DNA from 3 places in the Bacillus cereus group sp. BfR-BA-01383 genome. Region 3 is predicted to be linked to each of the others. Evidence: riboswitches for the same ligand, from Rfam matches in the RefSeq annotation. Region 3 holds a riboswitch; each other region holds the start of a gene.

Region 1 (4,219 bases), on a different contig from region 3:
AAAGCAGCAACTTGAAAAATTGCGTGCGGAGTATTTGAAAAAGAAGCAAAAACAAACAGATAAATAATACGTTACGTTTTCCTGAATTTTTCTGTATATGGCGCGAGCAAACACAAGAAAATAGGTAAGTTATTCATCGTTCAAATATATAAAAATCAGTAGTTTATGTCCGCTAATACTTAACGTAAGTTTTTGTTCCATTGCTACACATACCCCTGTTTTTGATCAAACGTTATTTTAAAGATACAGCAAATAATAGAGCCTATATCGAAAAGTACTTGGCCATTGAAGACACAGGCTTTATTTTTCCATAGCCATTTATAGTTATATATATTTAACGTTTTGGACAATGTATGCTTTAACTTACCCTATAATAGGGGAAACTAGTTCATTTGGATCGAAAGTAATTACCATATATTACTATAAGGTGATTAGAACTAGCTAAACCCTATTAATAGCGGGATAAACATGTAAATAGAAACAAAACAACGAGAAAAGTTGACTTATTAGTCACATTTTTTAGTATTCATTTTAAGGATTTCCTGTATAATACAATTTGAAAGAAAATCTATGGTTTGACAAGAAACACTCTTTTCGGTTTTGCTCACTGAATGGAGTGTTTTTTTGTAGTTAAAAACTCTTCCGTACTCATTACATTTGCATACACTCCATTTAAACTTGCCAGAATTGTATTGTGAATATAAACAGCTGGTATAGTAGCGTTTTTAAATGAAAGATCTTTTGTAGCACAAGCATCATGTATAACGGTACATTGAAAGCCAAAATCAAAAGCAGCCCTTACGGTAGCATCAATACACATATGAGTCATCATCCCGCATATGACGACGTGCTCAATGTCTAAACGCTGTAATTGTTCTAGAAGATCAGTTTCTCGGAAGCTATTTGGATAATGTTTGAGTATAACCATTTCTTCTCTAAGTGGACGGACATTTTTGTGAATATGTACACCTTCTGTATTTGGTAGAAAAAAAGTAGCATCATCTTTTATTGCTACATGTTGGATATGAAAAATAGGTTCGTTTCTTATTCTAAAGTGTTGCAGTAGCTGACTAGCGTATTCACTTGCTTCTACTGGATTACGCAATTCCATCTTTCCATTTGGAAAATAATCATTTTGAATATCAACGAGTAAAAGAGTTGTTTTCATATATTTATCTTCCTCCGATTTCATATTCAAATAATGTTATTCAATTCATAGAGAAGATTCTCCTGTTTAAAAATATGAGGGAGAAGAATTTTACATAACTTTAAAGATTACTATTTTTTTATTATTTTTCATTCTAAAATTTCAATAAAGAAATAATTAATATTTTTCCGAAAAATATATTGACTCTTATTATTCAGAGTTCTATAATGAGAATTAATTAAACGACAATTAAATCGATACATTCTTATCCAGAGAGGTGGAGGGACTGGCCCTACGATACCTCAGCAACGGGTTTTTTTAATACCGTGCTAACTCCAGCAAGCCTATAAAGGCTTGGAAGATGAGAAGATGTGAATGAGTACATATAAGTGCTCTCCTTCTTATCTTTATGGTTGATAAGAAGGAGAGCACTTTTTATTTTACCTCGAAAGCTCTCCTTCAAGTTTTTATAGCATATAGGAGGGAAGAAAATGATTTCTTTTAACAATGTAAGTAAAGTATATGAATCAGGTGGGCAATCTGTTCATGCGGTGGAGGATGTAACGTTATCAGTTGAGAAGGGCGAAATTTTTGGCATTATCGGTTTTAGTGGCGCTGGAAAGAGTACGTTATTACGCTTAGTAAACATGTTGGAAAGACCAACTGCGGGAACGATTTCGATAGATGATAAAGATATTACATCATTGTCGACGAAAGAATTACGTAAATTAAGACAAAGAATCGGGATGATTTTTCAAAGCTTTAATTTATTTAATTCAAGAACAGTGTTTGGAAATATTGCTTATCCATTAAAGTTAGCGAAAGTACCAAAGAATGAGATCAAAGAAAGGGTAAATGAACTGCTGAAGTTTGTAGGATTAGAAGATAAAGCAAACTATTATCCAGAGCAGCTATCAGGCGGACAAAAGCAACGTGTTGGGATTGCAAGAGCACTTGCAACATCACCGGATATTCTTATATGTGATGAGGCGACATCAGCTTTAGATCCAGAAACAACGACAGAAATTTTGAACTTATTGAAAAAAGTAAATCGAGAATATAATTTAACAATTCTTCTTATTACACATGAAATGCATGTGGTGAAAGAAATTTGTCACCGTGTAGCTGTAATGGAGAAGGGAAGAGTTATTGAAGAAGGAAAACTGTTTGATGTTTTCACACAACCAAAAACAAAGACGACTCAAAACTTTGTGCGTTCTGTTATTAATGATCACTTACCAGAAAGTGTTCTAGCGAAAATTCAAAACGGAGGTCAGATTTATCGCCTAACTTTTACTGGTGAGGAGACAGGACAGCCGGTACTATCATATATCGCAAAAAACTATAACGTTGATGTAAATGTACTGTACGGAAATATTATTGAACTCCAAAATGTTTTATTTGGAAATCTTCTTGTAGAACTGCAAGGTGAGCAGAGAGAAATTCAAAAAGCATTACAACATCTAAGACTGCAAGTGCAGCTGAAGGAGGTAGAAGCTCATGCGAGTTGATTGGAGTATATTTTGGCCTCGTATATTAGATGCGACGGGGGATACCCTCTTAATGGTAATTGTAACCCTTATATTTGCTACAATTCTTGGTATACCTCTAGGTTTACTTTTATATGTAACACGTAAAGGGAATTTTTTAGAAAATAAATGGGTCTTTTCAATTCTTAATGTCATTATTAATACAATTCGTCCGGTTCCGTTCATTATCTTTTTAGTAGCTTTAAGTCCAATAACAAGAAGTGTTATCGGAACGACGATTGGAACAGCGGCAGCAATCTTTCCAATGACGTTAGTTGCATCAATTGGTATTGCTAGAATGGTTGAAACAAATCTTGTTTCTGTTCCGAAAGGGGTAATTGAAGCAGCGCAAGCGATGGGAGCTTCACCACTTAGAATCGTTTTTGAAATTCTTGTGCCAGAAGCGTTAGCGCCATTGATCTTAGGTGTGACGTTTATGACAGTTGGTTTAATTGAATTTTCAGCAGTTGCTGGACTTGTCGGTGGTGGCGGTCTTGGTGACTTAGCGATGACATATGGTTATCAACGTTTTGATACATCAGTTATGTTTGTAACGGTCGTTTTACTTATTATTCTTGTACAGATAGCTCAAAATTTAGGAAACTACTTTGCGAAAGTCTTTTTACGCAGATCATAAAAAGGAAGAGGGGAAAAGAAAATGAAGAAAATTTTAGCATTTGCATTATCAGCGATTGTAGGGATTTCAGCATTAAGCGGCTGCTCAAGTGGAGACACGGGTGCAGGAGCGAAAGAGAAAGTAGTTCGCGTCGGCGTAACAGGAACGGATGGAGACGCTTGGGAAATTTTAAAGAAGAAAGCTGAAAAAGAAGGAATTAAAATTAAACTAGTTGAGTTCTCTGATTATACAACTCCAAACAAAGCGTTAGCTGATGGAGATATTGAATTAAACTCATTCCAGCACATTGCTTTCTTAGAACAATTTAAAAAAGAGCATAAGCTAGATATTACAGCTGTCGGTACAACACAAATTGCACCAATGGGCTTATACTCTGAAAAACATAAGAAAGCAAATGAAATTCCAGATGGTTCAGAAATTGCTATTCCAAATGATCCAACGAACCAAGCGCGCGCATTAAAACTACTTGATGCAGCTGGATTATTAAAGCTTAAGAAAGATTTTGGTCTATTTGGAGATCCAAGTGGTATCGCTGAAAATCCGAAGAAGTTAAAAATTACACCGGTTATCGCACAACAAACACCTCGTGTGTTAAAAGATGTAGCAGCTTCAGTTATTAATAACGGTGTTGCTGGTCAAGCTGGATTAGATCCAGCGAAGGATCCGATTTTCTTAGAAGATCCAAAAAATGAAAATGCGAAGCCTTATATTAATATTTTCGCAGCTCGTACGAAAGATAAAGATGATCCAACACTGAAAAAGGTAATTGAATTGTATCATTCAAAAGAAGTAACAGATGCAATTAAGAAAGAAACAAATGATGGTTCAATTTCAGTAGATCTTTCACTTGAGGAGCTTGAACAAATTGTAAAGTAATGATTGGGTTTAATGGATTAACAGAAGGAA
Region 2 (4,219 bases), on a different contig from region 3:
ATTGGATCTATAGGAAGAATGGAAGCCATCGCGAATCCGATACTTGACCCAGAAAATATAATTGGGAAAATATGTCCGCCGCGCCAACCTGTATTTAAACAAACGGCAGTAATACATAATTTTAAGACTCCTGAAAGAAGTAATACCCAAAAAGATAAATGGCTCCATTCAACGACTAAATCTTTTAATTGATGTTCCCCAGAAAATAATGTGTATGGGAGAAAAGTCCCCGCAATTCCTAATAAAATACCACCTATAATTCCAAGTGTTAGTTTGTATTCGCGGAAAGGATGGATGATTTTCTCTAATGTAAATTCTACTTTGAAATACAAGAAACCAACGAGAGCACCGATGCAAGTAAGAGGGAGAAAGGCGATCCATTCATTGATTGAAAGGGATCCTTCCCCAAAATCAACAATAAAGGATCCACGATTATCGAGTTTACTAAGCAATAAATAAACGGAAAAACCAGCAAAAGTAGTAGTTAAATATACAACTGCTTTTTTTCTTTTAGAAAACCCATTAATTTGTTCACCCTCATTTTCATTCGGAGCTAAATAACCGAATAATGGAGCGTTAAAAATGACGCTTAAAGTAGCACCAATTCCAACTTCTGTTAGTTCGTTCATTCCCTTTAAAGCGAAGTTAAAGCGATCTCCTACCCATGTACAAAGTCCGCCGATAATTCCAACAAGTGCGGCCTCTGGGCCTAGACTAGCTCCAAATATTAAAACAATAAGCGCAGTTAAAGTAGCTTTATGTACAAAACGGTATTCAATTCTGCCTGTTTTTTTATATTCACCCATTACTTCTGGCATAAGACGTGGATATGTACCGAAGTATTTTTGTGTTAAACCAACGAGGATACCGCCGATGATTGTTACACAAAGAGTGTAATAAGGGGGAGAAGAGAAAACGTTAGGTAAATATCCCCAAATAAAGTGGATTCCGATATTTAGCGTAACTAAAAATAACCAAACCGTAGCCCCTACTATAGAGCCTAAAAGAATGCCATATAGAGCGAGTATATAGTGCATGTCCTTTGTATTTGTCATGTTATACCTCCGTTATGTAAGTTGTAATAGAGAAAGGATTATATATGCTAGTGTGAAATGAATGGAATATATATAGTATCTTTGTGAGAGGTTGGCTTATTCAACATATATATTGGGATTTCATTAGAGCTTGGGTCCTATAAGTTAAACCACTTATTTAATTCTATATATTGATTGGAATTTTTTAAAGGTCTTTTTTGAATAAATATGGAATATACTTCTTTTGTTGCTTTATATGAAACTGTTGACATTTATTTTAGAACATTCAGAAAAACCGTTTGACATTAGGAAATTATTGCTATAAAATCAACGGTAATTGCATAGTCTTATCAAGAAAAGGTGGAGGGACAGGCCCGATGAAACCTTGGCAACAGCCGAATAACGGAATTGTGCCAAATCCTGCAGGTAATAGCCCTGAGAGATAAGAAAGAGATTTTAGAGCGTGTTTTCAAACTGCTTCTTTCTTATTTAGGAAAGGAGCAGTTTTTTATTTTGCATAAAAAGAAAGGAGAATGAGAGATGGGAGAATCATGGGGAAAGGGAACAATTTGTGTGCAAGGTGGCTATACGCCAAAGAATGGTGAGCCACGCGTTCTACCGCTTTATCAAAGTACAACGTATAAATACGATACGTCGGATGATTTAGCAGCATTATTTAACTTAGAGGCAGAGGGCTATATTTATACACGTATTGGGAATCCCACACTAGCTGCATTTGAACAAAAGTTATCAGATTTAGAAGGCGGTGTAGGAGCTGTTGCAACGGCTTCAGGGCAAGCAGCTATTATGCTCGCAGTTTTAAATATTTGTAGTAGTGGAGATCATCTTCTTTGTTCTTCAACTGTTTACGGGGGAACGTTTAATTTATTTGGAGTAAGCTTACGTAAGCTTGGTATTGATGTTACGTTCTTTAATCCTAATTTAACGGCAGATGAAATTGCGGTACTTGCTAACGATAAGACGAAACTCGTTTATGCAGAATCGTTAGGAAATCCGGCAATGAACGTTTTGAATTTCAAAGAACTTTCAGCTGCAGCAAAAGAATTAGAAGTACCTTTTATCGTTGATAATACATTAGCGACGCCTTATTTATGCCAGGCATTTGAACATGGGGCAAATATCATTGTCCATTCCACAACGAAATATATTGATGGTCATGCAAGTTCTCTAGGCGGCATTGTAATAGACGGAGGGAATTTCGATTGGACAAATGGAAAATACCCTGAGCTTGTCGAACCTGATCCGAGTTATCATGGTGTGAGCTATGTTCAAAATTTTGGAGCGGCAGCTTATATTGTGAAAGCGCGCGTTCAATTATTAAGAGACTACGGAAACTGTATGAGCCCATTCAATGCCTATATTAGCAACATTGGTTTAGAAACACTGCATTTACGAATGGAGCGTCATAGCGAAAATGCTCTCGCAGTTGCTAAGTGGCTTGCTAATCATGATCGTATTGAATGGGTGAATTATCCGGGATTAGATAGTAATGAAAATTACTCGTTAGCACAAAAGTATTTGAAGAAAGGTGCTAGTGGCGTTTTAACATTTGGTATTAAGGGCGGATTAGAAGCAGCAAAAGAATTTATTGCAAATGTGAAACTAGCGACGCTCGTAACGCATGTAGCTGATGCGAGAACTTGTGTTATACACCCTGCTAGTACGACGCACAGACAATTAAGCGCAGAAGATCAGCGTTTAGCTGGTGTTACATCTGATTTAATCCGTTTATCGGTTGGTATAGAAGATGTTTCTGATATTATTGCAGATTTAGAAGCTGCGCTAGTCGGAGGCAAACAACATGCCGATCATAATTGATAAAGATTTACCAGCTCGCAAAGTATTACAGAAGGAAAATATTTTTGTAATGACGAAGGAGCGAGCAGCAACACAAGATATTCGTGCTTTGAAAATTGCTATATTAAATTTAATGCCTACAAAGCAAGAAACAGAGGCGCAATTACTTCGTTTAATTGGAAATACACCGTTGCAATTAGATGTTCATTTACTTCATATGGAATCGCATCTGTCCCGCAATGTAGCGCAGGACCATTTAACGAGCTTCTATAAAACATTCCGTGATATTGAGAATGAAAAATTTGATGGACTCATTATTACAGGAGCACCAGTTGAAACTCTTTCTTTCGAAGAAGTAGATTATTGGGAAGAGCTTGGACGTATTATGGAGTATTCAAAAACAAATGTAACATCTACGCTTCATATTTGCTGGGGGGCACAAGCAGGTTTGTATTATCACTATGGTGTGCCGAAGTATCCTCTTGCGGAAAAAATGTTCGGTGTATTTGAACATGAGGTTCGCGAGCAACATGTGAAACTATTACAAGGGTTTGATGAGTTATTTTTTGCTCCGCATTCTCGTCATACAGAAGTGCGAGAGAGCGATATTGAAAAAGTGAAAGAATTAACGTTATTAGCTAATTCTGAAGAAGCGGGTGTTCATCTTGTTATCGGGCAAGAAGGAAGGCAAGTTTTCGCACTCGGACATAGTGAATATAGTTGTGATACGTTAAAGCAAGAATATGAACGGGACCGCCAAAAAGGGTTAAATATTGATGTGCCTAAAAATTACTTTAAACATAATAATCCAAATGAGAAGCCGCTTGTTAGGTGGAGGAGTCATGGGAATTTACTATTCTCTAATTGGTTGAATTATTACGTGTATCAAGAAACCCCTTATGTATTGTAAATAATGATTGTGTAACACGTGGCAACGTTTTCTTTGTAAAGATTACCCTTTATTTTCCCGAATGTTCGAAATACATTGTTTTTCTGATTTTTTACTCATATAATTTCATCTAAACACAATTTTTGAGGGGTGGACAGTATTATGAAAGAAATTCAAGTGGGGTTATTAGGTCTTGGGACAGTGGGGAGTGGTGTAGTTCGTATTATTACAGATCATCAAGAACGACTTATACACCAAGTTGGATGCCCAGTAAAGGTAACGAAAGTGTTAGTGCAAAACATTGAGAAAGAGAGGGAGGTCGAAGTGCCTTCTACTCTATTAACACAAAATGTGAATGAAATTTTAGATAATCCTAATATTGATGTTGTCATCGAAGTTATGGGTGGTATTGATGATGCAAAAGCATATATTTTACAAGCTTTAAAAGGCGGGAAGCACGTTGTGACTGCAAATAAAG
Region 3 (4,219 bases):
TACCATTAAAGTATTTTAGTGCCGTATCAATTAATTCTTCTGAAATACGAATCCCTTCCTCAATAGCTACTTCTTTGGTTTCATGTCCATCCATTCTCTCTCTTATTTCTTCAGGAAGAGTAATTCCTGGTACCTCAAAATGAAGGAAATCTGCATTTCGCTTACTTACTAATGGCATAATCCCAATAAAAATAGGTTGTTCCAAATGCTTTGTCGCTTCATATACTTCTTTAATTAAAGCAACATCATAAATCGGCTGTGTTAAAAAGTATTCTGCTCCGGCATCTATTTTTCGTTCCATTCGTTTTACTGCTGCTTTTAAATGTCTTACATGCGGATTAAACGCACCTCCAACTGAGAATCTTGTTGCCGGACCAATTGATTTCCCTAAAATAGAACGACTGTCGTTCATCGCTTTAATCATTTTAATGAGCTCGATAGATGACAAATCATATACAGAAGTTGCACCTGGAAAATCACCAACACGCGCTGGATCACCAGTTAAAGCTAACACTTCTTCCATACCTAATGCTGATAATCCCAGCAAATGAGACTGCAGTCCAATGACGTTATGATCTCTACACGTTAAATGCGTCAATACTGGAATATCGTGCTTCGTTAATAACGCACCCATAGCCATATTCGACACGCGAGGAGATGCTAATGAATTATCTGCTAGAGTAATAGCGTCTGCCCCAGCTCTTTTCAACGCTCTTGCTCCCTCAAAAAACCGCTGTGTGTCTAGCGTTTTCGGTGGATCTAATTCCACTACAACCGTCGTTTGTTTCTTTGCCTTCTCTGCAAGAGTGACATGTGCTTTTGAACGTTTCTCGTGTGTATGAACTACTTTTGGTCTTTGAATCGTCTCCTTTTCTATTACAGGTGTAATATTCGCAATAGCACGCTTCATACTTGCAATATGTTCCGGTGTAGTGCCACAACAACCACCCAATAACCGAATACCTTGCTCAATAAATTTTGGTGTCATCGCTTCGAAATATGCTGGACTTCCCTCATATACGTAACGTCCCTCCACATAATTTGGGAGACCTGCATTCGGATATGCTGACAAGTAGCCATTTTGAGGAATCGATATCATTTTAAATGCTTCCGTCATATGAAGAGGCCCTAGTTGACAGTTCAATCCAACAACATTTGCACCGCAATCTAAAAGCTGTTTTAATATTTCATTTACATCATTTCCATTTTGAGTCGTACCTGCCTCATGTAGCGCTAATTGGGCTACAATCGGAATGTTTGTTTGTTTTCGTAACACCTTAACAGCATGAAGTAATTCAAATTCATCATAAAAAGTCTCTAATAGTAATCCATCAACTTGTTCGTCTAGTAAAGCACCTGCCTGCTCAAGTAGCATAAATTCTCGTTCTATATCAGTCGTTGTAACAGCTCCGATATGTTTCATGCCACCAATTGTTCCTAAGATTGCATTTTTTTCTGTCACAGATGCTTTCGCCAGTTTTACCGCCGCTCTATTAATTTCGATAACTTGATTTTCTAAACCATACATACGTAATTTCGCTTCATTTGCTCCATACGTATTCGTTTGAATCACATCTGCTCCAGCAGCTACATATTGTTTATGAATCGATATAATTAAATCCGGATCAGATATATTCAATTCTTCGAAACTACTTTGCAAACCATGCGAATGTAATAATGTTCCAACCGCACCGTCACCTATTACAATTCCTTTTGATAATAAATCTAGTAATTTCACGAATCTCCCTCATTTCTATCAATATAAAAACCCCCTCTTCACCTTGAAGAGGGGGACATAATTGTTCCGCCTCTTATTATGCAAAACATTCGTTTTGCAGGTATTAGCACCGTTTCAAACATTTCGTTTAAAGGTTGCCGGGTTTCACAGGGCCTTTCCCTCCACCGCTCTCAATAAGAGTTTGTCTATATATTTTATTTATGTAGTTAAAAGGAAATGCGTTCCCCTTTTAACAATGTTTGTTAATTTTTTAATAAATTTAGCATGCACAAAAATAAAAGTCAATGATAGTTGTTGAAAAATAAAAATTATTTAAAATAAAGTTGCAATTCAATTATCTTTTGTTGTAAAGTTAAAAACATAATAAAATTTCATACGAACATTCTTATCTAGAGAGGTAGAGGGACTGGCCCTATGACGCCTCAGCAACCATTAACATTCATTCGTTAATAAGGTGCTAATTCCAGCAAATTGTGAAAGATTTGACAGATGAGAAGAAGACTCTATTCAAACCGAAAGCCTTCTTCTTAGAAGGCTTTTTTTATTTTATCTCGATTGGTGAGGGCTAATAGTCAGTAGGTGCTGCCCCCCACTGATTAAAGTTTCACTTTATATTCACTTCATTGTTCAATTTAAAAAGGAGGAATTTTCACATGTCAACTATCGAAACAAAACTAGCACAAATAGGGAACCGTAGCGAAACTACAACAGGAACTGTTAATCCACCTGTTTATTTCTCAACAGCTTATCGTCACGAAGGACTTGGTAAATCTACTGGCTTTGACTATTCACGAACTGGTAATCCAACTCGCGGTATTTTAGAGCAGGCAATCGCAGAATTAGAGCATGGTGAACAAGGTTATGCCTGTAGCTCAGGAATGGCAGCTGTTCTCCTCGTCCTTTCTTTATTCCGATCTGGAGACGAACTTATTGTATCTGAAGATTTATACGGAGGAACGTATCGCTTATTTTCCGAACATGAAAAAAAGTGGAATATTCGATGTAGATACGTAAATACACAATCTATTAAACAAATTGAGCACGCTATCACACCTCAAACGAAAGCCATTTTCATAGAAACTCCGACTAATCCATTAATGCAAATTACTGATATTGCCAATGTCGCAACTGTAGCCAAAAGACACGGACTACTTCTTATTGTAGATAATACGTTCTATACACCTTATATACAGCAACCATTAACAGAAGGTGCCGATATCGTTCTTCATAGTGCAACAAAATATTTAGGTGGACATAACGATGTACTAAGCGGACTTGTCGTTGCAAAAGGGAAAGCACTTTGTGAAGAAATCGCTCATTATCATAATGCTTCAGGGGCTGTCTTAAGTCCATTTGACTCATGGCTATTAATTCGTGGTATGAAAACTTTAGCTCTTCGCATGAGACAACATGAAGAAAATGCGAAAGCAGTTGTTGCTTATTTAAATGATGAAGACGGTGTGACAGATGTATTTTATCCAGGAAGAGGCGGTATGATTTCATTTCGTCTTAAAGATGAAACATGGATTAATCCATTCTTACAATCTTTATCCCTAATTACATTTGCTGAAAGTCTTGGTGGTGTAGAGAGTTTAATGACTTATCCGGCAACACAAACACATGCTGATATTCCTGAAGAAATCAGAACGGCAAACGGTGTATGCAATCGCCTTCTTCGATTTTCCGTTGGCATTGAAAATAGTAACGATTTAATTCAAGACTTAAAACAAGCCATTAAACTTGTAAAAGAAGGTGTACAAATATGAGTTATTCTATAGATACACTTTTACTACACAACCAATATAAACATGACTCGCAAACAGGGGCTGTTAACGTTCCCATTTATAACACATCTACATTTCACCAATTTGATGTAGATACGTTCGGAAAATACGACTACAGCCGATCTGGTAATCCAACTCGTGAAGCTCTTGAGGATATTATCGCTTTATTAGAGGGCGGAACAAAGGGATTCGCATTTGCATCAGGTATTGCAGCGATTTCTACTGCATTTCTCCTACTTTCACAAGGTGATCACGTACTCATTTCAGAAGACGTATATGGAGGAACTTATCGAATGATAACTGAAGTTCTCTCTCGCTACGGTGTTTCACATACATTTGTTGATATGACTAATTTAGAAGCAATAAAGCAAAACATTAAACCGAATACGAAGCTCTTTTATGTAGAAACACCATCTAATCCACTTTTAAAAGTAACAGATATTCGAGAGGTTTCTAAACTCGCAAAATCTATTGGTGCTCTTACTTTTGTTGATAACACATTTTTGACACCGCTATTCCAGAAGCCACTTGATCTCGGCGCCGATGTCGTTCTTCATAGTGCCACAAAATTCATTGCTGGTCATAGTGATGTTACTGCCGGATTAGCGGTCGTAACAGATGCCGAACTCGCTCAAAAACTTGGATTTTTACAAAATGCATTTGGCGCTATTTTAGGACCTCAAGATTGCTCTCTCGT

What was found. Region 3 has a riboswitch for S-adenosylmethionine ahead of metI (cystathionine gamma-synthase/O-acetylhomoserine thiolyase). Riboswitches for the same ligand answer to the same signal wherever they lie in the genome.
Positions count from the first base shown of each region.
Region 1: linked by a shared signal. The riboswitch ahead of MR065_RS22955 (methionine ABC transporter ATP-binding protein) and the one ahead of metI (cystathionine gamma-synthase/O-acetylhomoserine thiolyase) in region 3 are both predicted to bind S-adenosylmethionine.
Region 2: linked by a shared signal. The riboswitch ahead of MR065_RS22000 (bifunctional O-acetylhomoserine aminocarboxypropyltransferase/cysteine synthase) and the one ahead of metI (cystathionine gamma-synthase/O-acetylhomoserine thiolyase) in region 3 are both predicted to bind S-adenosylmethionine.

Region 1 is NZ_JAKUFP010000037.1:8,262-12,480, reverse strand. It holds gene MR065_RS22965 (hypothetical protein) at 1-67, shown strand, start outside; gene MR065_RS22960 (cysteine hydrolase family protein) at 605-1,168, opposite strand; SAM riboswitch class I at 1,410-1,515, shown strand; gene MR065_RS22955 (methionine ABC transporter ATP-binding protein) at 1,639-2,658, shown strand; gene MR065_RS22950 (methionine ABC transporter permease) at 2,648-3,313, shown strand; gene MR065_RS22945 (MetQ/NlpA family ABC transporter substrate-binding protein) at 3,335-4,189, shown strand.
Region 2 is NZ_JAKUFP010000032.1:42,825-47,043, reverse strand. It holds gene MR065_RS22005 (chloride channel protein) at 1-1,055, opposite strand, end outside; SAM riboswitch class I at 1,379-1,483, shown strand; gene MR065_RS22000 (bifunctional O-acetylhomoserine aminocarboxypropyltransferase/cysteine synthase) at 1,575-2,873, shown strand; gene metA (homoserine O-acetyltransferase MetA) at 2,857-3,762, shown strand; gene MR065_RS21990 (homoserine dehydrogenase) at 3,904-4,219, shown strand, end outside.
Region 3 is NZ_JAKUFP010000001.1:278,848-283,066, forward strand. It holds gene MR065_RS01630 (bifunctional homocysteine S-methyltransferase/methylenetetrahydrofolate reductase) at 1-1,738, opposite strand, end outside; SAM riboswitch class I at 1,809-1,918, opposite strand; SAM riboswitch class I at 2,121-2,234, shown strand; gene metI (cystathionine gamma-synthase/O-acetylhomoserine thiolyase) at 2,392-3,504, shown strand; gene metC (cystathionine beta-lyase) at 3,501-4,219, shown strand, end outside.